4 regions of the Streptomyces sp. NBC_00370 genome follow, and region 4 is predicted to be linked to each of the others. Evidence: riboswitches for the same ligand, from Rfam matches in the RefSeq annotation. Region 4 holds a riboswitch; each other region holds the start of a gene.
The links. A riboswitch is a leader RNA that binds a small molecule or an ion and turns the genes downstream of it on or off. The one in region 4 is predicted to bind cobalamin.
Positions count from the first base shown of each region.

Region 1: it holds a riboswitch for cobalamin, as region 4 does, so the genes downstream of both, OHS57_RS33370 (CbtB domain-containing protein) here and OHS57_RS25705 (ribonucleoside-diphosphate reductase subunit alpha) in region 4, are expected to answer to the same signal.
Region 2: it holds a riboswitch for cobalamin, as region 4 does, so the genes downstream of both, metE (5-methyltetrahydropteroyltriglutamate--homocysteine S-methyltransferase) here and OHS57_RS25705 (ribonucleoside-diphosphate reductase subunit alpha) in region 4, are expected to answer to the same signal.
Region 3: it holds a riboswitch for cobalamin, as region 4 does, so the genes downstream of both, OHS57_RS09115 (cobalamin biosynthesis protein) here and OHS57_RS25705 (ribonucleoside-diphosphate reductase subunit alpha) in region 4, are expected to answer to the same signal.

Region 1 is NZ_CP107968.1:7,523,301-7,529,051, forward strand. It holds gene OHS57_RS33355 (hypothetical protein) at 1-101, shown strand, start outside; gene OHS57_RS33360 (aldo/keto reductase) at 71-1,051, opposite strand; gene OHS57_RS33365 (CbtA family protein) at 1,116-1,883, opposite strand; gene OHS57_RS33370 (CbtB domain-containing protein) at 1,904-2,119, opposite strand; adenosylcobalamin (AdoCbl) riboswitch at 2,164-2,259, opposite strand; gene OHS57_RS33375 (hypothetical protein) at 2,372-2,932, opposite strand; gene OHS57_RS33380 (type 1 glutamine amidotransferase domain-containing protein) at 3,184-3,717, shown strand; gene OHS57_RS33385 (VOC family protein) at 3,794-4,174, opposite strand; gene OHS57_RS33390 (hypothetical protein) at 4,388-4,759, shown strand; gene OHS57_RS33395 (ATP-binding protein) at 4,931-5,446, shown strand; gene OHS57_RS33400 (DUF5709 domain-containing protein) at 5,566-5,751, opposite strand, start outside.
Region 2 is NZ_CP107968.1:7,723,750-7,729,500, forward strand. It holds gene qcrB (cytochrome bc1 complex cytochrome b subunit) at 146-1,705, shown strand; cobalamin riboswitch at 1,802-2,021, shown strand; gene metE (5-methyltetrahydropteroyltriglutamate--homocysteine S-methyltransferase) at 2,184-4,508, shown strand; gene OHS57_RS34245 (LamG-like jellyroll fold domain-containing protein) at 4,711-5,751, shown strand, end outside.
Region 3 is NZ_CP107968.1:2,101,655-2,107,405, forward strand. It holds gene OHS57_RS09100 (class II aldolase/adducin family protein) at 1-638, opposite strand, end outside; gene OHS57_RS09105 (inorganic phosphate transporter) at 846-2,084, shown strand; gene OHS57_RS09110 (hypothetical protein) at 2,097-2,294, shown strand; cobalamin riboswitch at 2,407-2,529, shown strand; gene OHS57_RS09115 (cobalamin biosynthesis protein) at 2,563-3,570, shown strand; gene OHS57_RS09120 (cobyric acid synthase) at 3,567-5,099, shown strand; gene OHS57_RS09125 (putative cobaltochelatase) at 5,644-5,751, shown strand, end outside.
Region 4 is NZ_CP107968.1:5,737,062-5,742,812, reverse strand. It holds gene OHS57_RS25720 (GntR family transcriptional regulator) at 1-526, shown strand, start outside; gene OHS57_RS25715 (DUF3311 domain-containing protein) at 644-898, shown strand; gene mctP (monocarboxylate uptake permease MctP) at 895-2,526, shown strand; cobalamin riboswitch at 2,713-2,837, shown strand; gene OHS57_RS25705 (ribonucleoside-diphosphate reductase subunit alpha) at 2,975-5,365, shown strand; gene OHS57_RS25700 (ribonucleotide-diphosphate reductase subunit beta) at 5,365-5,751, shown strand, end outside.

The DNA.
Region 1 (5,751 bases), 1.8 Mb from region 4:
CCGGTGCCGTGGCCGAGGACCTGCTCGCCCTCGCGCTGGCCTGGACGGTGTGCCGCCCCGCACGGAACGGTCAGAAGCCCTCGGGCGCGCGCGGCGCGTAGTGCTTGGCGAGCCGGCCGATCTCGTCGTCGTCCAGCCGCAGTTCGACCGCTGCCACCGCGTCGCTGAGATGCTGTTCCTTCGTGACGCCGACGATCGGCGCGGTGACCGCCTGCTGGTGCAGCAGCCAGGCCAGCGCGATCTGCGCGCGTGACACGCCACGCTCGGCGGCGAGTTCGGCCACCGTCCGCACCGTCGCCCGGTCGGAGTCCTCCGCCTGCCGGTAGAGGGTGGAGCCGAACTGGTCGCTGCGCGCACGCGAGGTGGTGTCGTCCTCCCAGTCGCGGGTCAGCCGGCCCCGGGCCAGCGGGCTCCACGGCAGCACCCCGACCCCCTGGTCGAGACAGAACGGCAGCATCTCCCGCTCCTCCTCGCGCATCAGCAGGCTGTACTGGTCCTGCATCGACACGAACGGCGTCCAGCCGTGCAGTTCGGCGGTGTGCTGGGCGTTGGCGAACTGCCACGTCCACATCGAGGAGGCCCCGATGTAGCGCACCTTCCCGGCGCGCACGAGGTCGTGCAGCGCCTCCATCGTCTCCTCGATCGGCGTGTTCGGGTCGTAGCGGTGGATCTGGTACAGATCGATGTAGTCAGTGCCCAGCCGCCGCAGACTCGCCTCCGCCTGGCTGAAGATGGCCGCACGCGACAGACCCGCGCCCTTGGGACCCGCGTGCATCCGGCCGTTCACCTTGGTGGCGATCACGACCTCCTCGCGCTTGGCGAATTCGCCCAGCAGCCGCCCGACGATCTCCTCGCTCGACCCGAGCGAGTAGACGTTGGCCGTGTCGAAGGTGGTGATGCCCGCCTCGACGGCCTGCCGGACCAGCGGCCGTGACTCCTCCAGCGGCAGGGACCAGGGGTGGGACCCGGACTGCGGGTCGCCGAAACTCATACAGCCGAGGACGATCCTGGACACCTCAAGACCGGTCCGGCCCAGACGTACGTACTCCATTGCTTCTCCTCACGAAGAAACCCGCCGGGAAGGGCCCCGGCGGGTTTCTGACGGTGGTCGGGGTTCAGTTCACCGGGGCGCCGACCCGGTCGTCCGGACTGCTGCGGCGCACCGCCGGAACGGTCTCCGGAGCGAGGAGCCGCTGGGCGAGATGGCCGAAGATCAGCCCGAAGGCGCTCCACATGGTGATCTGGATGGCCAGCGAGGCCACCCTGAACTGCCAGAGCAGCGGCGCCGGGAAGTCCTTGGGCACTTCGTTGACGGTGGGCAGGAACGCGTACGCGAGGCCGACCAGCACACCGAAGCCGACGACGGCGGCGACCGTCGCGTTCCAGTTGCCGAGCCGCGGTGCCAGCCGCTTGCCGAAGATGACGGCCGCCACGGCCAGCAGCACACTCAGCACGATCATCAGCACATACAGCGTACTGCGCTTGCCGATGGTCCCCGGGTCGCCCACCGACGGCGGATTGGCCGGGTACTTGAGGAACGGCACGACGTAGACGGTGAGCAGCGCACCGCCCGCGAGCAGCATCGCCGTGGCCCGGGGCCCGAAGGCGCCGATCCGGCCGAGCGCGACACAGAACGCGAGCGCGGCGATACCGCCGACGGCGACGCCGAACACCAGGACGCCCGTGGCGAGTCCGGCGGTGGACTGGAGCGAGCGGCTGACGACTTCCATCTCGTGCTCGTGGCTGTGCGAGTCCTCGAACGCGATGGCCGAGTCGATCCTCGGCTCACCGAGCAGATAGGCGACGACGAGGGCGAGCACGCCTGCGGCGAGCCCCGCGAGCATGCCGCGCACCAACAGGGCCCTGACGGATATGGAGTTCATGAGCGGATTTCCTCGGTCTCTCAGTGGCAGGGGAAGCCGAGGAGATGGCGTCCGTCATGGACCCACTCGTGGATGTCGGTGCCGGAGAAGACAGAGGTGGCGCCCTGCTCGGCGCCGACGAAGTACAGCAGGAACAGCATCAGAACGCCGAAGAAGACCGCCCAGGGCGCTATCGCCTTGAGCGAGATGGGTGCGACGGCTGTGGAGCCGGTGGTGGGGGCGGCAGACTGTGCCATGGCCGAACCTCCTGGGGAACACGCGTCCCGATCGTGGTGCCTGAGACGAAGGTGCCGGGTCTGACTTCCCGCGGCGAACCGCGGGTCCACAGTGGCGCGACCGTGCCGGATTCTCACCGGACTTCCGTCACACCCTCGTCATGTCCTCGGCACCGTACCGCCCGTCGGCCCCGTGACGCCACAGTGCACCCCTCGTGCCCGCGTCCGGGCCCACGCCGTACGCACGGTCCGCGGCGGCCGGGACCGGGACGCTCAGCGCAGGCCGGACGAGCGGAAGACCGCCTCGGCCGCCGCGCCGTCCAGGCGTCCGGTGAGCCTGCGGAGCGTATCGGCGCCGTACAGCGGCCGGCCGTCTCTCAGCGACCCGAGGGCGTCCGTCTCCAGCCGGTACCAGAGCTGCGGCGCCGCGACGAGCACCCGCGGATCGACCTCGACCCTGCCGCCCTCCGTGTCGCACAGGACGAGGCGCTGGGCCACCCCGTCGGACATACGGACCGACAACAGCCGGTCCGTACGCACCCGATGCTCGCCGAGCAGCCCGCGCGAGGCCAGCCAGCCGGCCCCCGCCGACACCCGGGCCGGTACGAGTACGACGAACAGCAGCACGGCGAGCCCGGTCCAGAACACGGCGTGCCGCAGGGTCAGATCGCCCGAAGCGCCGTCGACCACCAGCAGCAGGGTCAGCAACACCCCTGCGCACCCCGCCGCCTGCCGGGCCTCACCGGCCCAGCGGTCGTCGTACACCGTGCCCGGCGCGCCCCGGCTGCCGGCGCCGGGCCCCGTGGCCGCCCCTCCCGCCCGACGTCGTCCCATGGCGGTGACTCTAGGCACGGAACGGACCGGCGCTCCACGCCTTGACGGACGGCTGACGCGACCGCGTGCGGCTTTGACGCCCGCCTGACGCCGCCCGGCAGCCCCCGGCGTCACTCGACATGCCCGCCCGGCACATTCCGGTAAGAATCGTGCGGGGCCGGCCGGCTCGGTCCACGGGCCGCCTGCGTGTCGGGCGCCCGTCGTCGGGCAGACGAACACAGCTGTACATGACGAGAAAGGACGTGATCCGGATGCGAGTGGCATTTCTCGTTGCTCCCGAAGGCGTGGAGCAGGTCGAGCTGACCGAACCCTGGAAGGCGGTGGGGGAGGCGCGCGGCGAGCGCGAGCTGATCTCGACCGCGCCGGGCCAGGTGCAGGCGTTCAACCACCTCGACAAGGCGGACACCTTCCCCGTCGACCGGACGGTGGCGCAGAGCTCCGTCGAGGACTACGACGGTCTCGTGCTGCCCGGCGGTGTCGCCAACCCCGACGCGCTGCGGACGGATCCCGCGGCGGTGGCCTTCGTGAAGGCGTTCTTCGACGCGGGCAAGCCGGTGGCGGCGATCTGCCACGCCCCGTGGACGCTCATCGAGGCCGATGTGGTGCGTAACAGGACGCTGACGTCCTGGCCGAGCCTGCGGACCGACATCCGCAACGCCGGCGGTACCTGGGTGGACGAGCAGGTCAAGGTCTGCACCGCCGCGCCCAGCCCGCTCATCACCAGCCGCAAGCCGGACGATCTGAAGGCGTTCTGCGAGGCGTTCATCCAGCAGTTCGGCGGTTGAGTCCTCCGCGAGGCAGCCTGTACCCCGGACCGGCTCTGTCCGGCGCCCCGCCACGGCGGGACGCCGGACATCGTCGTTACGGCTGGACGGCCAGCGTGAAGGAGTGCCCCGCCGGGTCCGAGTAGACGCGCGTGTCGCGCGGGCCGCCGTTGTCCTTGGTGTCCAGCGGGCGTGCGCCGAGGCTGATCGCCTCACGCTCCGCCTCGTCGATGTCCTCGCGGGCCACCATGATGCGCAGATGGGCCTGTTGAGAGGTTTCGGGCCGGGGCCAGCTGGCAGGCGCGTAGCCGTGGTCCCTGCGGATCGCGAGATGGACGCCGGACTGTCCGACGATCTCCACGAAGTCCGGGTCGGTACCGATCTTGATCTCCGCTTCGAAGAAGGTGGCGTAGAACTCGGCGAGGTCGGCGGGTTCGGCACAGTCGAGGACGAGGACGCTGGTCTTGGCGACGGTCATGCCGACCGTGTACCCCCGGCCCTGACGGGCACACAGCTGCCGTGGCCCGTCGGGGCGCCCGGTGGTTGGCCCGCTGCCCAGCGGGTACCCGGGCCGCCGGCGCTTCATCCGGCCGACCGGTTCCGGTCGCACTCCGACGGCCCGGGGGAGAGCCTGGGAGCGATCCCTTCCCAGGCTTCCACGTACAGCTTCGGCGCAGAGAGGAACAACCCCATGAGCAACGCTGAACAGTCGGCGACCGAGGTCGCGGTGCAACTCGGCGGACAGGCCAAGGAGGACGCCCACACGGTGTTCGCGGTCCTCGGCACGGCCTTCGCCTCCGACCGCGCCGCCGACGACGTACCCCAGGACGTGCCGGCCGACCGGCAGGCCGTCTGGACGGCCACCTTCGACGTGGCGGACGTACGCGGCGAGGCGGCGCCCGCCGAGCTGTCCTCGCCCGTCACCGCCACCCTCCAGGGCGGCCACAAGGCGGTGGACGCCCTGCACGCGGCGCTCACCTCCGCCTTCTCCGTACGGGTCGTGGGTACGGCGGCGGGCGACCAGGAGGAGGAAGTCACGCTGCGGCTGGAAAGCCACCGCTGACGGGGCCGACGGCGGGGCGACAGCCGCTTGTGTTGCGCATCCGGCGCAACGGGGTCAGTCTGTTGGTGACCCAGAAGTGGCTGTTGCTCACGCTTCGTGTTCGGGGGTCGTTGCTACGCCGTAGGCACAACGCCGTGAAGCATGTGGGCCTCTCTGTGAGGAGCCTCAAACATGACAGTTCCACTCGACCGGCACTACGAGGTGGAATTGCACGCCTCCGCGGAGCGCGTATCGCAGATCCGGCGCATCGTCGCCGCTCACCTTCGTTATTGGAAACTCGACCTGCACGTCGCACCCGTCTCCCAGGGCATCGACGAACTGCTGACCAATGTCCACCGTCACGTTGGCGACGACAACAGGTGCATTGTGGAACTGCGTTGGACCGGACGTCATCTCACGACGTCCGTCGAGGACAACGGGCCGAGGATGCCCCGGCTGCTGACGGCCGGCGGCGGGGGCCTCGCCCGCGTCGCCGCTGTCAGCGACAGCTGGGGCACCTGCGCCACCGCCGAGGGCAAAGTCATCTGGTTCACCCGCAGTGTGGAGGCTCCGCAGAGCGTCCTGCGGGTGCCCACGATCCCGCTCACCCTGGTCGGCGCGGCCCAGCGGCACCCCGGCCCCGACCGGGAGTTCCTTCCGGTGCTCGCGCCGTTCCCCGCGCGGGAACCGGCCGCGGCGCTCGTCTGACCGCGTCCCGGGGCCGACACCCGCCCCGGGAGCACGCGACCGGCCCGCACGAAGCGGGCCGGTCGTCGCCAAACCGTGCCGGCCGTACAGCGGCGGCGCCGCTCGGCCGTCGGCCGTGCTCAGTCGTCGTCGGCGTCCGGTACGAGATGGATCGCGGCCTCCTCGGCCGAGGCGGCCGCGCCGTCGATGCCGACGTCGCTGGCGATCATGTCCTTCTCCGCGTCCTCGTGGGCGCCCTCGTCGGGCGCCACCAGGCGGCCCGCCCTGGCGTCCCCGACCTCGTCGTCCAGGGCCTCGCCCTCGCC
Region 2 (5,751 bases), 2.0 Mb from region 4:
ACCCCGCTGCGATCGCACCCTACGTCGCGGCCAACGACCGTGTGTCCTGCGCCACATCAGGCCCTGTCGGTGTCACAACCGCGCCCCCCGCGCCGTCATGTGTCCGGACGGAACTGTCCATCCTGGCCGTTTCTGGGGGACACGGATGAGCACGACACGACAGGCACCCGCGGGTGAGCGCATGGCCGACTGGGCGGACGGCCGGCTCGGCATCTACGGCCTGGGCAGGACCTATTTGCGCAAGGTCTTCCCGGACCACTGGTCCTTCATGCTGGGCGAGATCTGCCTCTACAGCTTCATCATCCTCGTCCTCACGGGCGTCTACCTGACTCTCTTCTTCCACCCGTCGATGAACGAGGTGGTGTACCACGGGAGTTACGCCCCGCTGAACGGCATCAGGATGTCGGAGGCGTACGCCTCCACGCTGGACATCAGCTTCGACGTGCGCGGCGGACTGCTGATCCGGCAGATCCACCACTGGGCCGCACTCGTCTTCCTCGCCGCGCTGCTCGTGCACATGATGCGGCACTTCTTCACCGGCTCGTTCCGCAAGCCCCGCGAGATCAACTGGCTGTTCGGCTGGCTGATGCTGATCATCGGGCTCTTCGAGGGGCTGACCGGCTACTCGCTGCCGGACGACCTGCTGTCCGGTACGGGGATGCGCTTCGTGGACGGCGCCGTCCTCTCCACGCCCGTCGTCGGCACGTACCTGTCGATGTTCCTGTTCGGCGGGGAGTTCCCGGGACACGACATCGTGTCGCGCTTCTACTCCGTGCATGTGCTGCTGTTCCCGGGGATCATCGCCGCGCTCGTCGTCGTCCATCTGATCCTCGTCGTCTACCACAAGCACACCCAATTCCCGGGCCCCGGACGGACGGAGAAGAACGTCGTGGGGGCGCCGCTGATGCCGGTGTACATGGCGAAGGCCGGCGGCTTCTTCTTCCTGGTCTTCGGGACGATCGCGGTGATCGCGGCGGTCGCGGCGATCAACCCCGTCTGGTCGTACGGCCCTTACCGCCCCGACCAGGTGTCGACCGGTGCCCAGCCCGACTGGTACCTCGGCTTCTCCGAGGGACTGATCCGCATCATGCCGGGCTGGGAGATCAACGCCTGGGGTCACACACTCGTCCTCGGTGTGTTCGTGCCGCTGATGGTCTTCCCGCTGATGCTGGTCTTCATCGGGGCCTATCCGTTCGTCGAGGCATGGATAACCGGCGACCGCCGCGAACACCATCTGCTGGACCGGCCGCGCGACCGGCCGGTCCGTACGGCCATCGGCGCCGCGTGGATCAGTGAGTACCTGGTCCTGCTGGTCGGAGGCGGGAACGACCTGTGGGCGACCCACTTCCATCTGTCCATCAACGCCATCACCTGGACCGTGCGGGTCGCGTTCTTCGTGATGCCGGTGATCGTCTTCGTCGTGACCCGACGCGTCTGTCTGGGACTGCGGCGGCGCGACCGGGAGAAGGTGCTGCACGGCAGGGAGACCGGCATCGTCAAGCGGCTGCCGCACGGCGAGTTCGTCGAGGTGCACGAGCGGCTCTCGCCGGCCGAACTGTTCACCCTGACGCAGGGCGAACAGCCGCAGCCGCTCCAGCTCGGCCCCGCGACGGACAGCAACGGCGTGACCCGCAGAACCGGCCTGGCCCAGCGGGTGCGCGTACGGCTGTCACGGGCCTTCTACGACGAGAAGTCGCGGGTGTGACGGGCGGTGGCCGGCGTGCGCCGAGCGGCGCGCACCCAGGTGTCCGACGTGGTCCCGGATTGCGGGCGAGGGTGCGCGCGGGCCGTTCTTCCCTCTAGGCTGGTCCGTGCGACTGGTGAGCCCTGTCCGCCAGAGAGGGCTTCGTAAGAGGGAACCCGGTGAGAATCCGGGACTGCCCCGCAGCGGTGAGTGGGAACGACCGCCGTCATACGCACTGGACCCGGCCGGGTCTGGGAAGCGACGGCCATTAGGTGTCCCGTGACCTTCACGAGACGAGCCCACGAGTCCGAAGACCTGCCCGTTGCCCGTGCGCGACCGATCGCGCGCGGACATCCCGGTGACCTCGTGGGCGGGTCGGCGTACACATCGAGCGGCATACGCGGCGGCACAGCCTCGCGGGCGGCCCGGTTGGTCCGTCCCTTCGCGTCCGCGGTCCCGTCCCCGGGATACCAGGACACATCTCGCGAAGGAGAGTTCCGTGACAGCGAAGCCCGCAGCCGCGGCAGCACGAGCCACCGTCCACGGCTACCCCCGCCAGGGTCAGAACCGTGAACTGAAAAAGGCCGTCGAGGGGTACTGGAAGGGCCGAGTCACCGCCGACGCCCTCCGGGAGACCGCGGCAGGCCTGCGCCGTTCGAACTGGCAGCAGCTGGCCGAGGCCGGCATCGAGGAGGTGCCGTCCGGTGACTTCTCGTACTACGACCATGTTCTGGACACCAGCGTCATGGTCGGCGCTGTCCCCGAGCGGCACCGCGCGGCGGTCGGCGCCGACGCGCTCGACGGGTATTTCGCGATGGCCCGGGGCAATCAGGACATCGCCCCGCTCGAAATGACCAAGTGGTTCGACACGAACTACCACTACCTCGTGCCGGAGCTGGGCCCGGACACCGTCTTCACCGCCGACTCCGGCAAGCAGGTCACCGAGCTGAAGGAGGCTGTCGCGCTCGGGCACACCGCGCGGCCGGTCCTCGTCGGCCCGGTCACGTACCTGCTGCTCGCCAAGCCCGCGCCCGGCGTCGCGGCCGACTTCGAGCCGCTGACCCTGCTGGACCGGCTGCTGCCGGTGTACGCCGAGGTGCTGGCCGATCTGCGGGCGGCCGGCGCCCAGTGGGTGCAGCTCGACGAGCCCGCGCTGGTGCAGGACCGCACCCCCGCCGAACTGAACGCCGCCGCCCGCGCCTACCGCGACCTGGGCGGCGCGGCCGACCGGCCGAAGCTGCTCGTCGCCTCGTACTTCGGGCGGCTCGGCGAGGCGCTGGCCGTCCTGGCCAAGGCGCCGGTCGAAGGCCTCGCCCTCGACTTCACCGAGTCGGGCGCCGCCAACCTCGAAGACCTCGCAGCGGCCGGCGGACTGCCCGGCAAGCGGCTGGTCGCCGGCGTCGTCAACGGCCGCAACATCTGGATCAACGACTACGAGAATTCACTGGCCACGCTGGGCACCCTCCTCGGTCTCGCGGACCGGGTCGACGTCTCGTCGTCCTGCTCGCTCCTGCACGTACCGCTGGACGCAGACGCCGAGCGCGACATCGATCCGCAGATCGCCCGCTGGCTCGCGTTCGCCCGGCAGAAGACGCAGGAGATCGCCGTCCTGGCGCGCGGTCTGGCACGGGGCACCGATGCCATCGCTGCCGAACTCGCCTCCAACCGCGCCGATCTGGCCTCCCGCGCCGGGTCGGAACTGACCAGCGACCCCGCGGTACGGGCCCGTACCGCGGCCATCACCGACGCCGACGGGCGGCGCTCGCAGCCGTACCCCGAGCGGACCCTCACCCAGCGCGCGCACCTCGGGCTCCCGCTGCTGCCGACCACGACCATCGGCTCGTTCCCGCAGACCGACGAACTGCGCACCGCCCGGGCCGACGTGCGGACCGGCCGGATCGACACCGCCGGGTACGAGGAGCGCATCAAGAACGAGATCAGGGACGTCCTGTCCTTCCAGGAGAAGGCCGGGATCGACGTCCTGGTGCACGGCGAGCCCGAACGCAACGACATGGTGCAGTACTTCGCCGAGCAGCTGACCGGCTATCTGGCGACGCAGCACGGCTGGGTGCAGTCCTACGGCACCCGGTACGTCCGGCCGCCGGTGCTGGCCGGCGACATCTCACGGCCCGAGCCGATGACGGTGCGCTGGACGACGTACGCGCAGTCCCTGACCGACCGCCCGGTCAAGGGCATGCTCACCGGACCCGTCACCATGCTGGCCTGGTCCTTCGTCCGCGACGACCAGCCGCTCGGCGACACCGCGCGCCAGGTCGCCCTCGCGCTGCGCGACGAAGTGAACGACCTTGAGGCGGCCGGTACTTCGGTCATCCAGGTCGACGAGCCTGCCCTGCGCGAAACGCTGCCGCTGCGTGCCGCCGACCACGCCGCCTACCTGGACTGGGCCACCGAGTCGTTCCGGCTCACCACCAGCGGTGTCGGCCCGGCCACCCAGATCCACACGCACATGTGCTACGCCGAGTTCGGCGACATCGTGCAGGCCATCGACGACCTCGACGCCGACGTCATCAGCCTGGAGGCCGCCCGCTCGCACATGCAGGTCGCCGGCGAACTCGCCGCACACGGCTACCCGCGTGAGGCGGGCCCCGGCGTGTACGACATCCACTCGCCGCGCGTGCCGAGCGCCGAAGAGGCGGCGGCCCTGCTGCGTAAGGGACTTGAGGCCATCCCGGCCGAGCGGCTGTGGGTCAACCCCGACTGCGGCCTGAAGACCCGCGGCTGGCCCGAGACCCGGGCCTCGCTGGAGAACCTGGTCGCGGCCGCCCGCGAGATCCGCGCCGAACTGGCCACCGAGGGCTCCTGACCGACGGAAGCGGTCCGGGGCGGACACCACGGGTGTCTGCCCCGGACCTGCCTGGTGCTGCCCGCGTGTCGGAGTCGCTGACCGCCGCGGTGTTGGGGGAGTGTTCGGCAGTCCGCAGCCGATGAGCAATCTTGCCGTTCCGACATGATCCGTACCGTGACGCCGTTCGAATCCCCCTTTCTCAACGTGCGGAGCGGAAATCATGGACGGCTCTCCTGCGGTCGGCAGCGGCGGCAAACCCGGACCGGTCGACAACCACGCGGACGACTGCGGTTGCCCCCGCACGGCCGATCTCGACGGCGACAGCATCGCCGCGGCGAGCCGGCGCACCTTCCTGCGGGGCGCGGGCGCGGTGGGGGCAGGCGCGGCTGCGGCCGGACTGCTGGGCGCCACACCGGCGTTGGCCGCCGCCGGTGCCGGCCGGCCGGACGAGGACCCGTACGGCCGGACGACGATGACCCCCGCACCGCGCGGCACGTGGCGGCCGGACCCGGAGAATCCGCGCTTCACGGTCGTCGTGATGCCCGACACGCAGTACATGTTCGACCAGGACCGCATCCACCCGGTCCCCGTCGAGGCGTCCTTCCGGTACGTCCTCGACCCCGAGCGCCGGGCCGGTGGCGACGACGAGAACATCGTCTTCCTCGCCCACCTCGGCGATGTGACCAACAACGGCCTCGCCGAGGAGTACTCAGCGGCGACCAAGGTCTTCGACATGCTCGACCGGGCCGGCGCCTCGTACGGGGTGCTGGCGGGCAACCACGACGTCTCGGCTGACGACCAGCGTGGCGCCACCCCGTACCTGGACAGCTTCGGCCCCGCGCGGGCGAGGAAGACGCCCGGCTACCACTCCTCCAGCCCCGACGGCTACAACACCTGCCACATCTTCCGGGCCGGCGGCCGGTCCTGGATGCTGCTCTCCCTCGACTGGCGGCTGTCGGAGAAGGGCTTCGCCTGGGCGAACAAGGTCATCGCCGACAACCCGACGCTGCCGGTCATCGTGACCACACACGAGATCGTGGACTCGGACGGGGAAGGCAACGCCTCGCTGTCCGAGTACGGCCGGCAGATGTGGGACAAGCTCATCAAGGACAACGACCAGGTCTTCCTCACCCTCAACGGGCACTTCTGGCCGCCCGGGAACACCGTGCTGAAGAACAGCGCCGGCCACGACGTGCACCTGCACATCACCAACTACCAGGACCGGTACTACGGCGGTGCAGGGATGATCCGTTCCTACCGC
Region 3 (5,751 bases), 3.6 Mb from region 4:
CCGTACCCCTTCAGTTTCTCCGTCACCTCGGCCAGCTCCGCCTCGGAGAGCAGCGTCGGGGTGTGTCCCGGCACCGCCGACGCGGTCAGCCACAGGCGGCACATCCACTCCAGCTGGGCCGTGCGGTCGTACGCCTGGTCGAGGGTGGCGCCGTGGGCGACCGTGCCGTGGTTGCGCAGCAGACAGGCGCTGCGGTCGCGGAGTGCTTCGAGCATGTACGTGGCGAGCTGGTCCGTCCCGTACGTGGCGTACGGCGCGACGCGGACCGGACCGCCCAGGGCGGCCGCCATGTAGTGGATCAGGGGCAGCTCGGGGACGAGCGTGGAGACGGCGGTGGCGTGCACGGCGTGGGTGTGGACGACGGCGGCGGCCGGGGTGCTGCGGTAGACCGCCAGATGCAGCGGCAGTTCGCTGGTCGGCGGGAGGGATCCGGCGACCTGCTCCCCGTCGAGCCGGACCGCTACGGTGTCGTCGGGGGTCAGCCGGTCGTACGGCACCGCGCTCGGGGTGACGAGGACGAGATCGCCGACGCGGGCCGACACGTTGCCCGACGTGCCGACGACGAGGCCTTCGGCGGCCGTCCTGCGGGCGGTGGCAACGACGTCCTGCCAGGCCTGCCTGACCGCGTCGTCGTCCACGGAGGTCCGTTGCCGCGAGCGTGGCTGGGGCCGTGGCCGCGACGCTGGCGGGGGCGGCTGTGTCCGGTGCTCTGTCATGCGCAGATCCTGTCAGGCGGGCCGCAATTCGGGCAGTGCGGTGCGGTCCGTGGCCTCCCCCGTGGAGAGACACCTCAAATACCTGCCTAGTTCATCTTCCGTTCACTCTTATTCGATTGCCTGAACGGCATGGAGCACCTCACGCTGCTGCTCGCGATCGTGATCGCGACGGCTCTCGTGTTCGATTTCACGAACGGTTTCCACGACACCGCCAACGCGATGGCTACGACCATCTCGACCGGCGCTCTCCAGCCAAAGATCGCGGTGGCCATGTCCGCCGCCCTCAATCTCGTCGGCGCCTTCCTGTCGGTCGAGGTCGCCAAGACCATCTCCGGCGGCCTCATCAACGAACAGGGCATCAGGACCGAAGTCATCTTCGCCGCACTCGTCGGCGCCATCCTGTGGAATCTCTTCACCTGGCTGCTGGGCCTGCCGTCCAGCTCCTCGCACGCCCTCTTCGGAGGCCTGATCGGCGCCACCCTGATGTCCGTCGGTACGTCGGGGGTCAACGGCGGGGTCGTCGTCACCAAGGTGCTCATCCCCGCGCTCGCGGCGCCGGTCGTCGCGGGGCTCGCCGCGACGGCCGCCACCCGTCTGACGTACCGGATCGGACGGCACACCGACGAGAAGGACACCGCCAAGGGGTACCGGGCGGGGCAGATCGCCTCCGCCGCCCTGGTCTCCCTCGCCCACGGCACCAACGACGCGCAGAAGACCATGGGTGTGATCACCCTCGCCCTGGTCACCGGCGGTGTGCTGGCGCCCGGGTCCAACCCGCCGCTGTGGGTCATCGTCTCGGCCGGCACGGCCATCGCGCTCGGCACCTACCTCGGCGGCTGGCGCATCATCCGCACCATGGGCACCGGACTCACCACCCTCAAGCCGCAGCAGGGCTTCGCGGCCCAGACCAGTGCCGCGACCGTCATCCTGGCCTCCTCCCACCTCGGTTTCTCGCTCTCCACGACTCAGGCGTGCTCCGGTGCCGTGATGGGCGCGGGGCTCGGCCGCAAGGGCGGGGTGGTCCACTGGTCCACCGCGACCCGGATGGCCGTCGCCTGGTGTCTGACACTGCCCGCGGCCGGTCTGGTCGCGGCGGGCGCGGAGTTCCTGACCGGACGGGGCCCCTGGGGCGTCGCCGTCGTCGCCGCGCTGCTCATCCTGGTGTCCGCGGTGATCTGGCGGGCCTCCCGTCGCCGGCCCGTCGACGCCACGAATGTGGTCGGCGGTACGGACGACGTGGTTCCGGTGTCCGTCGGACTCCCGCAGGATCTGTCGGCCACCATCCCGGCCCCCGCTCCGGTCCCCGGGGCCGCGACCACGGCCGCGACCGCGGCGGCTCCCACCACAGCGGCCTCGGCCACGGCGTAAGGACGGAACAGCATGGAAATCGACTGGGCGGCTCTCGGCTCCGTCTTCGGGGTCAGCCTCGTGGCCACCGTCGCGCTGGTTGGCCTGTTCACCCTCGGGGTCATCGGCCTCTCCAAGCAGGGCTCGGCGACCGCCGTGTCCGGCGCGTACGCTTGCTTCGCCCTGTGCGCGGCCGCCGTCGCGTACGGGATCTTCCTCATCGTCGCCTGACCCGGCCCCTGGCCCTGCCCGCACCGTCCCGCTCACCCTCGACCGCAGGTCAAGGGTGAGTTGACGGCTGTTCTCACAGCGTGGTGGACTGCCGAGGCCAAAAGGGACCGGTTCGCGCCGGTCCCGCGGTGGCAAGCAGAGGAAGCCGGTGCGAGTCCGGCGCGGTCCCGCCACTGTCACTGGGAGAGCGCAGCGCCCAGGAGCCAGGAACTCTCGCCGCCGCTTCACGTCGAGCCGGGGCGCGGACCCTGAGTGAGGACACTTCGCCATGCCTGGCCGCGGTTCAGCCGCCGAGCGGGTCTTCGCCTACGGCGCCACCGCCGGACTCCTGGCCGACCTGCTGTTCGCCGACCCACGGCGGGGACACCCCGTCGCCGCCTTCGGCCGCTCCGCAGGCGCCGTCGAGCGCGTCCTGTGGCGCGACCACCGGGGCTGGGGCGCCCTGCACACGGCGGTGTGTGTCGCGGGCGCCACCGGCGCCGCCGCGCTCGCCGGTCGGCTCGTACGGGACCGGCGCGCCGCGTCCGTCGTCCTGACCGCGGCAGCCACCTGGTCGGTCGTGGGCGGCACATCGCTGGGCCGGGAGGCGCGCGCCGTCGGAGCAGCGCTGAGCGCCGGGGACACCGAGCGGGCCCGTACGCTGCTCCCCCGGCTCTGCGGACGTGATCCGCAGGCCCTGGACGAGCGACAGATGGCCCGCGCCGTGGTCGAGTCCGTCGCCGAGAACACCTCCGACGCCGTGGTGGGCGCGCTCGTGTGGGGCGCGGTCGCCGGGGTGCCGGGACTGGTCGGATTCCGCGCCGTGAACACTCTCGACGCGATGGTCGGCCACAAGTCCGCCGCCTACCGACGCTTCGGCTGGGCCTCGGCCCGGCTCGACGACGTGGCCGGCTGGCCCGGGGCCCGGCTCACCGCCGCGCTGGCGACCGCCTTCGGTGGCGATCCGCGCGGCGCCCTGCGGGCGGTACGCGCCGACGCGGCCCGCCATCCGAGCCCCAACGCGGGCCCGGTGGAGGCGGCGTTCGCCGGTGCGCTGGGGGTACGGCTCGGCGGCACCCTCGCGTACGGCGGCCGGGTCGAGCACCGGCCGGTGCTCAACGGGGCGGCGGGGCGGCCGGTCGAGGTGGCCGACATCGAGCGTGCGGTACGCCTGTCGCGACGCGTCACCTGGCTCACGCTGGGCGTCTGTGCGGTGGGGCGGTTCGCGGTCGGGGCCGGGTTCGGGGCCGGGTCCAGGTTCCGGTCCGGAGTTGTTGGTCGGAGGGGGTCGATATGAGGGGCGGCGGACTGCTGGTCGCGGGCACGACGTCCGACGCGGGCAAGAGCGTCGTTACGGCGGGCATCTGCCGGTGGCTGGTGCGCCAGGGGGTGAAGGTCGCGCCCTTCAAGGGGCAGAACATGTCGCTCAACTCGTTCGTGACGCGCGAGGGCGCGGAGATCGGCCGGGCCCAGGCCATGCAGGCACAGGCCGCCAGGGTCGAGCCGACGGCGCTGATGAATCCGGTACTGCTCAAGCCGGGCGGCGACCGCAGCAGCCAAGTGATCCTGATGGGGCGGCCGGTGGGCGAGCTGAGCGCGCGCGGCTACCACGGCGGCCGGCAGGCCGAACTGCTCCAGCCCGTGCTGGACTGCCTCGATGAGCTGCGGAGCACGTACGACGCGGTGATCTGCGAAGGCGCCGGCAGTCCCGCCGAGATCAACCTCCGCCGTACCGACATCGTGAACATGGGCATCGCGCGGGCCGCCCAACTGCCGGTCGTGATCGTCGGGGACATCGACAGGGGCGGGGTCTTCGCCTCCTTCTTCGGCACGACGGCGCTGCTGAGCGAGGCGGACCAGTCGCTGGTCGCCGGGTATCTGATCAACAAGTTCCGCGGCGACGTGTCGTTGCTCGAACCGGGGCTCGACATGCTGAAGGGGCTGACCGGGCGCGCCACCTACGGGGTGCTGCCGTGGCGGACCGGGCTCGGCATCGACGAGGAGGACGGGCTGCGGGTGTCGCAGCACGGCACCGTACGCGAGTCGCGCGTCGCGCCGCCGTACGGCGAGGACGTGCTGCGGGTGGCGGTGTGCGCGGTGCCGCTGATGTCCAACTTCACCGATGTGGACGCACTGGCGGCCGAACCGGGTGTGGTGGTGCGGTTCGTCGACCGGCCCGAGGAACTGGCCGACGCCGACCTGGTGGTGGTGCCCGGCACGCGCGGCACGGTGAAGGCGCTCGGCTGGCTGCGGGAGCGCGGCCTGGCCGACGCGATAGCCCGGCGGGCGGCGGACGGCAGGCCGGTGCTGGGGATCTGCGGCGGGTACCAGATGCTCGGCGAACGGGTCGAGGACGACGTCGAGTCGCGGGCCGGCGTGGTGCCGGGGCTCGGACTGCTGCCGGTGCGGGTGCGGTTCGCCGTGGCGAAGACGCTGGCCCGGCCGGTGGGTCACGCGCTGGGCGAGGCCGTCGAGGGGTACGAGATCCATCACGGCGTGGCGGACGTGCGGGGCGGCGAGCCGTTCGTGGTCGACGGGGAGGGGCGGGCGCTGGACGGCTGCCGGGTGGGTGCGGTGCGGGGCACGCACTGGCACGGGGCGCTGGAGAGCGACGCGTTCCGGCGGCGGTTCCTCACGGAGGTGGCGCGGGAGGCGGGGCGGCGGTTCGTGCCGGCGCCCGACACGAGTTTCGGGGAGCTGCGGGAGGCGCAGCTGGACCTGCTGGGTGATCTGGTCGAGGAGCACGCCGATACGGCCGCGCTGATGCGGCTGATCGAGGACGGGGCGCCGACGGGGCTGCCGTTCGTTCCGCCGGGTGCGCCGTGACGGCCGTGCGGCGGGGTGTCGCCGTCCTGCGCGGTGTCGCCGTCCGGCGCGGTTCGGTTGGCGGTTGTGGTTGCGGTGGTTGCCGGGTGCCGTTCCGGGGTCGTGTCCTGCGCTGCATGATTTACGGCGCGTACTCCCGAGACGCGGAGCCACCGCCGAGATGCGCCACAAATCACGCTCTACGCTCCGGACACCACCCCTGCACGACCCCCTTCACCCCGACCGTCCGGGACACGTGTGCCGGACCACCGAGGGCAGTTGGCCGGGCGTTCGCGCCAGGGACGTGTCCCCCGGACCGCAGGGCACCGCTCACCCGCGCTGACGCGGGCGGTTGGGTGGACCCGCCCACGGGAGGGGGCCGGGGCCGGAGGAGGGGGGTGTCCGGACGTAAAGCGAAGGAGCTCATGCGACAAGCAGTCCGGACACCCCCCTCCGCAGGACCCGGAACCCGGCACACGTACCGACAACCGCAACCACCGAACCCGGCCGCCCCCGCCGGACGGCGACACCGCAGCCAAGATCCGTCAGCACGGAGGAGTCATACATGAGCACACCCTTTCCGTTCACCGCCGTCGTGGGGATGGACGATCTGCGGCTCGCGCTGCTGCTCAACGCGGTGAGTCCCGCCGTGGGCGGTGTGCTGGTGCGTGGC
Region 4 (5,751 bases):
GGGCACGTTCGTCGCCAAGCCGAAGGTGTCGCAGGCCCTGCAACTCACCTCGTACACCGAGGACATGCGGGCCCAGGGCCTCGAACCGACCTCGCAGCTGCTGGACATCGGCTATGTCACCGCCGACGACACCCTGGCCGGGCTGCTCGACATCACCGCGGGCGGCCGGGTGCTGCGGATCGAGCGGCTGCGGCTGGCGAGCGGTGAGCCGATGGCGATCGAGACCACGCATCTGTCGGCCAAGCGCTTTCCCGCGCTGCGCCGCTCGCTGGTCAAATATACGTCTCTCTATACGGCGTTGGCCGAGGTGTACGGGGTCCATCTGGCCGAGGCCGAGGAGACCATCGAGACCTCGCTGGCCACCCCGCGCGAGGCCGGACTGCTCGGCACGGACGTGGGCCTGCCGATGCTGATGCTCTCGCGGCACTCGGTCGACGCGGACAACGAACCGGTCGAATGGGTGCGTTCGGTGTACCGCGGCGACCGGTACAAGTTCGTCGCGCGGCTCAAACGACCCGCCCATTGAGCGGTTTAGCCGCACCGTTGTCGTTCCGAGACGGCGGCGGGGGTGACGGCGGTCGGCCTCCTCCCCTAGATTGCCTGCGCATTACAACAGGTGATCAGTGAGGGGACGGTACGCCGAATGCTGGACAACCCGGAAGAAAAACCGCCCACGGTGACACCGCTGCGGGTGGTGATCGGCGTCTGTCTGCTGGCACCGTTCGTGGCGATGCTCTGGGTCGGGTCGTACGCGAAGGTCGACCCGGCGTTCATCGGCATCCCCTTCTTCTACTGGTACCAGCTGCTGTGGGTCTTCATCTCGACCGCGCTGACCATGACCGCCTACAAGCTGTGGCAGCGTGACCAGCGCGCCCGCAAGGGAGGTGCGTCGCGATGAAGGACGGTGTGAACGGCGTCGCGCTCGGCGTCTTCATCTTCTTCTTCCTGGCCGTCACGGCCATGGGGTTCCTGGCGGCGCGCTGGCGCAGGGCGGAGAACCAGCACAGCCTCGACGAATGGGGCCTGGGCGGCCGGTCGTTCGGCACCTGGGTGACCTGGTTCCTGCTCGGCGGTGACCTCTACACGGCGTACACCTTCGTGGCCGTGCCGGCCGCGATCTACGCGGCGGGCGCCTCGGGCTTCTTCGCCGTCCCGTACACGATCCTGGTCTACCCGCTGATCTTCACCTTCCTGCCCAGGCTCTGGTCGGTGTCGCACAAGCACGGGTACGTGACGACGTCGGACTTCGTCAGGGGGCGCTTCGGGTCGAAGTCCCTGTCGCTGGCCGTCGCCGTGACCGGCATCCTCGCGACGATGCCGTACATCGCGCTCCAGCTGGTCGGTATCCAGTCGGTGCTCGACGTGATGGGCATCGGCGGCAGCAACGACACCAACTGGTTCGTCAAGGACCTGCCGCTGTTCATCGCGTTCGCCGTGCTCGCCGCCTACACGTACTCGTCGGGGCTGCGGGCGCCCGCGCTGATCGCGTTCGTCAAGGACGGTCTGATCTACATCGTCATTCTCGTGGCGATCATCTACATCCCGATCAGGCTCGGCGGCTTCGACGACATCTTCGCCAAGGCGGGCGACGCCTTCGCGAAGGTCAATCCGGCCACCGGCAAACCGCGCGGCGCGCTGGCGCCGCCCGAGGCCGGCCAGTGGGGGTACGCGACGCTGGCGCTCGGCTCGGCGCTCGCGCTCTTCATGTATCCGCACTCCATCACGGCGACGCTCTCCAGCCGCAGCCGTGACGTGATCCGGCGCAACACCGCGATCCTGCCGCTGTATTCACTGATGCTGGGGCTGCTGGCGCTGCTCGGCTTCATGGCGATCGCCGCCGGGATCAAGGTCGACAACGGCCAGTTGGCGATCCCGCAGCTCTTCGAGAACATGTTCCCCGACTGGTTCGCCGGCGTCGCCTTCGCCGCGATCGGTATCGGCGCGCTGGTGCCGGCCGCGATCATGTCGATCGCCGCGGCGAACCTCTTCACCCGCAACATCTACAAGGACTTCATCAAGCCGGACGCGACCCCGGCGCAGGAGACCAAGGTCTCCAAGCTGGTGTCCCTGCTGGTGAAGGTGGGCGCGCTGGTCTTCGTCCTCGGGATGGACCCGACCGTCGCGATCAACTTCCAGCTGCTGGGCGGCATCTGGATCCTGCAGACCCTGCCGGCCCTGGTCGGCGGCCTGTTCACCCGCTGGTTCCACCGCTGGGCGCTGCTGGCGGGCTGGGCGGTCGGCATGGTCTACGGGACGCTCGCCGCGTACGGCGTCGCGAGCCCGACCCAGAAGCACTTCGGCGGCTCGTCGAAGGAGATCCCGGGGCTCGGCGAGATCGGCTACATCGGCCTCACCGCGTTCGTGCTGAACGTGGTGGTGACGGTGGTCCTCACCCTGATCCTGCGCGCGGTCAAGGCACCGGACGGCATCGACGAGACGACGGCGTCCGACTACACGGCGGACGCGGGCGACCCGGACGTCAAGGCCGAACTCCCCCTGACAACACCGGCCGAACCGGCTCACTGACCCACCGAGAAAACCGTCACGGGAACGGGCCGCCGGCACCGCCGGCGGCCCGTCGCGCGTATCAGCGCACCCATTCCTTGAGCTGCTCGGTATCCAGCGTGATGCCGAGATGAATCCCGTAGCGGGCAGACGAAACTCGATGCGACACAAGATGTGGGGGGTGACTCCCGAGACGCCCACCAGATGTATGCTCGTCTCGCTGTCGACACAGGGGAATCCGGTGCGAATCCGGAACTGTCCCGCAACGGTGTGCTGTGGTGCGCTTTGTCGTACCCGCGAGTCCGAAGACCTGCCGACGGTGCGTCCGGTTCGACCGAGCCGGGCGCCGAGACGTCCCGGGCCCCGCGGTAGGGCCGGCGGACACGGCGGTGCGCCCTGCCCTGGGTGCGGTCCGTCGTATGCCTGCCTCCTGCCCGCCGGACCCGATCCGAGCGAGGGAGAGCATCACGTGACCATCGCGCCAGACCGTCCGGCCACGCACACCGCCGCTTCAGGCGAGGCACTGCTGCGTACGCTGACGGACCTCACCGCCGATCTGCCCGACACCGACCCGGGCAAGGTCGCAGCGGCGGCGCTCCGGGGGCGTAACGCCGGATCGGACGCTGCGGGCCTGCGCGAGCTGGCCACCGAGGCCGCCGCCGGGCTGATCTCCGAGGACCCCGCGTACTCCCGGCTCGCCGCCCGGCTGCTGACCCGTTCCATCGCCGACGAGGCCGCCGGCCAGGGCGCGGTGTCGTTCTCCGCCTCGGTCGGCGTCGGACACACCGAGGGGCTGATCGCCGACGCCACCGCCCGCTTCGTGGCGCTGCACGCCGACCGGCTCGACGAGCTCGTGGACCCGGCGGCCGACGACCGGTTCGGCTACTTCGGTCTGCGCACGCTCTACAGCCGTTATCTGCTGCGCCACCCGATCACCCGTCAGGTCATCGAGCGCCCGCAGTACTTCATGCTGCGCGTGGCGTGCGGGCTCGCCGAGGACGACAGCCCGGCCGCGCTGGAGGACGTCGCCGCGCTCTACCGGCTGATGAGCCGGCTGGACTATCTGCCGTCGTCGCCGACCCTGTTCAACTCGGGCACCCGGCACCCGCAGATGTCCTCCTGCTATCTGCTGGACTCCCCCGCCGACGAACTCGACTCGATCTACGACCGCTACCACCAGGTGGCCCGGCTCTCGAAGCACGCGGGCGGCATCGGCATCCCGTTCTCCCGTATCCGCTCCCGGGGTTCGCTGATCCGCGGCACCAACGGGCACTCCAACGGCATCGTGCCGTTCCTGCGCACGCTCGACTCCTCGGTCGCCGCCGTGAACCAGGGCGGCAGGCGCAAGGGCGCCGCCGCCGTCTACCTGGAGACCTGGCACGCCGACCTGGAGGAGTTCCTGGAGCTGCGGGACAACACCGGTGAGGAGGCGCGCCGTACGCACAACCTCAACCTGGCGCACTGGATCCCCGACGAGTTCATGCGGCGCGTCGAGGCGGACACCGACTGGTCGTTGTTCTCGCCGTCCGACGTGCCGGAGCTGGTCGACCTGTGGGGCGACGCGTTCGACACGGCGTACCGCGCGGCGGAGGCGGCGGGCCTCGCGATCAGGACGATCCCGGCCCGTGACCTGTACGGCAGGATGATGCGCACCCTCGCCCAGACCGGCAACGGCTGGATGACCTTCAAGGACGCGTCGAACCGTACGGCCAACCAGACGGCGGAGCCCGGCCGCACGGTCCACTCCTCCAACCTCTGCACGGAGATCCTGGAGGTCACGGACGACGGCGAGACGGCCGTCTGCAACCTCGGCTCGGTCAACCTGGCCGCTTTCGTGCTGGATTCGGGCGAGATCGACTGGGCGCGGCTGGACACGACGGTCCACACCGCCGTCACCTTCCTCGACCGGGTCGTGGACATCAACTTCTACCCGACCGAGCAGGCGGGCCGCTCCAACGCCAAGTGGCGCCCGGTCGGCCTCGGCGTGATGGGCCTGCAGGACGTCTTCTTCAAGAAGGGCCTGCCCTTCGACTCCGCCGAGGCCGCCGCGCTCTCCACGAAGATCGCCGAGCGGGTCATGCTCGCCGCGTACGAGGCGTCCTGCGGGCTCGCCGAGCGGTACGCCCCGCTGCCCGCCTGGGAGCAGACGCGTACGGCGCGCGGGGTGCTGCACCCCGACCACTACGGCGTGGAGCTGAACTGGCCCGAGCGGTGGGACGCCCTGCGCGCCCGGGTCGCCAGGAGCGGTATGCGCAACTCGCTGCTGCTCGCCATCGCGCCGACCGCGACCATCGCCTCGATCGCCGGGGTCTACGAGTGCATCGAGCCGCAGGTCTCGAACCTCTTCAAGCGCGAGACGCTGTCGGGTGAGTTCCTTCAGGTCAACTCGTACCTGGTGGCGGAGTTGAAGCGGCTCGGCGTCTGGGACGCAAGGAGCCGTGAGGCGCTGCGCGAGTCGAGCGGCTCGGTGGCGGGCTTCAGTTGGCTGCCCGCCGAGGTGCGCGAGCTGTACCGCACGGCGTGGGAGATCCCGCAGCGCGGTCTGATCGACATGGCGGCGGCGCGTACCCCGTTCCTCGACCAGAGCCAGTCGCTGAACCTGTTCCTGGAGACGCCGACCATCGGGAAGCTCAGCTCGATGTACGCGTACGCCTGGAAGAAGGGCCTCAAGACCACGTACTACCTGCGCTCGCGCCCGGCGACCCGGATCGCCCGCGCGGCCGGCGCCGACGTACCGGCGGCGCGCGTCGCCCCCGGCCCCGGCCCCGGCCCCGTGCCCGTGCCCGTACCGATGGCGCCCGACGCGGACGCCGTCGCCTGCTCCCTGGAAAACCCCGAGTCCTGCGAGGCCTGCCAGTAATGACGACCGAGACCGAACCGACCGAGACCACCGAACCGACCGAGACCGTCGTGAAGAACCTGCTCGACCCGGGGTTCGAACTGACGCTGCGGCCGATGCGCTACCCGGACTTCTACGACCGCTACCGCGACGCGATCAAGAACACCTGGACCGTGGAGGAGGTCGACCTCCACTCCGACGTCGCCGACCTCGCCAAGCTCTCCCCCGGCGAGCAGCACATGATCGGCCGGCTGATCGCGTTCTTCGCGACGGGCGACTCGATCGTCTCGAACAACCTGGTCCTGACGCTGTACAAGCACATCAACTCGCCCGAGGCGCGGCTGTACCTGTCCCGCCAGCTCTTCGAGGAGGCCGTGCACGTCCAGTTCTATCTGACGCTGCTCGAC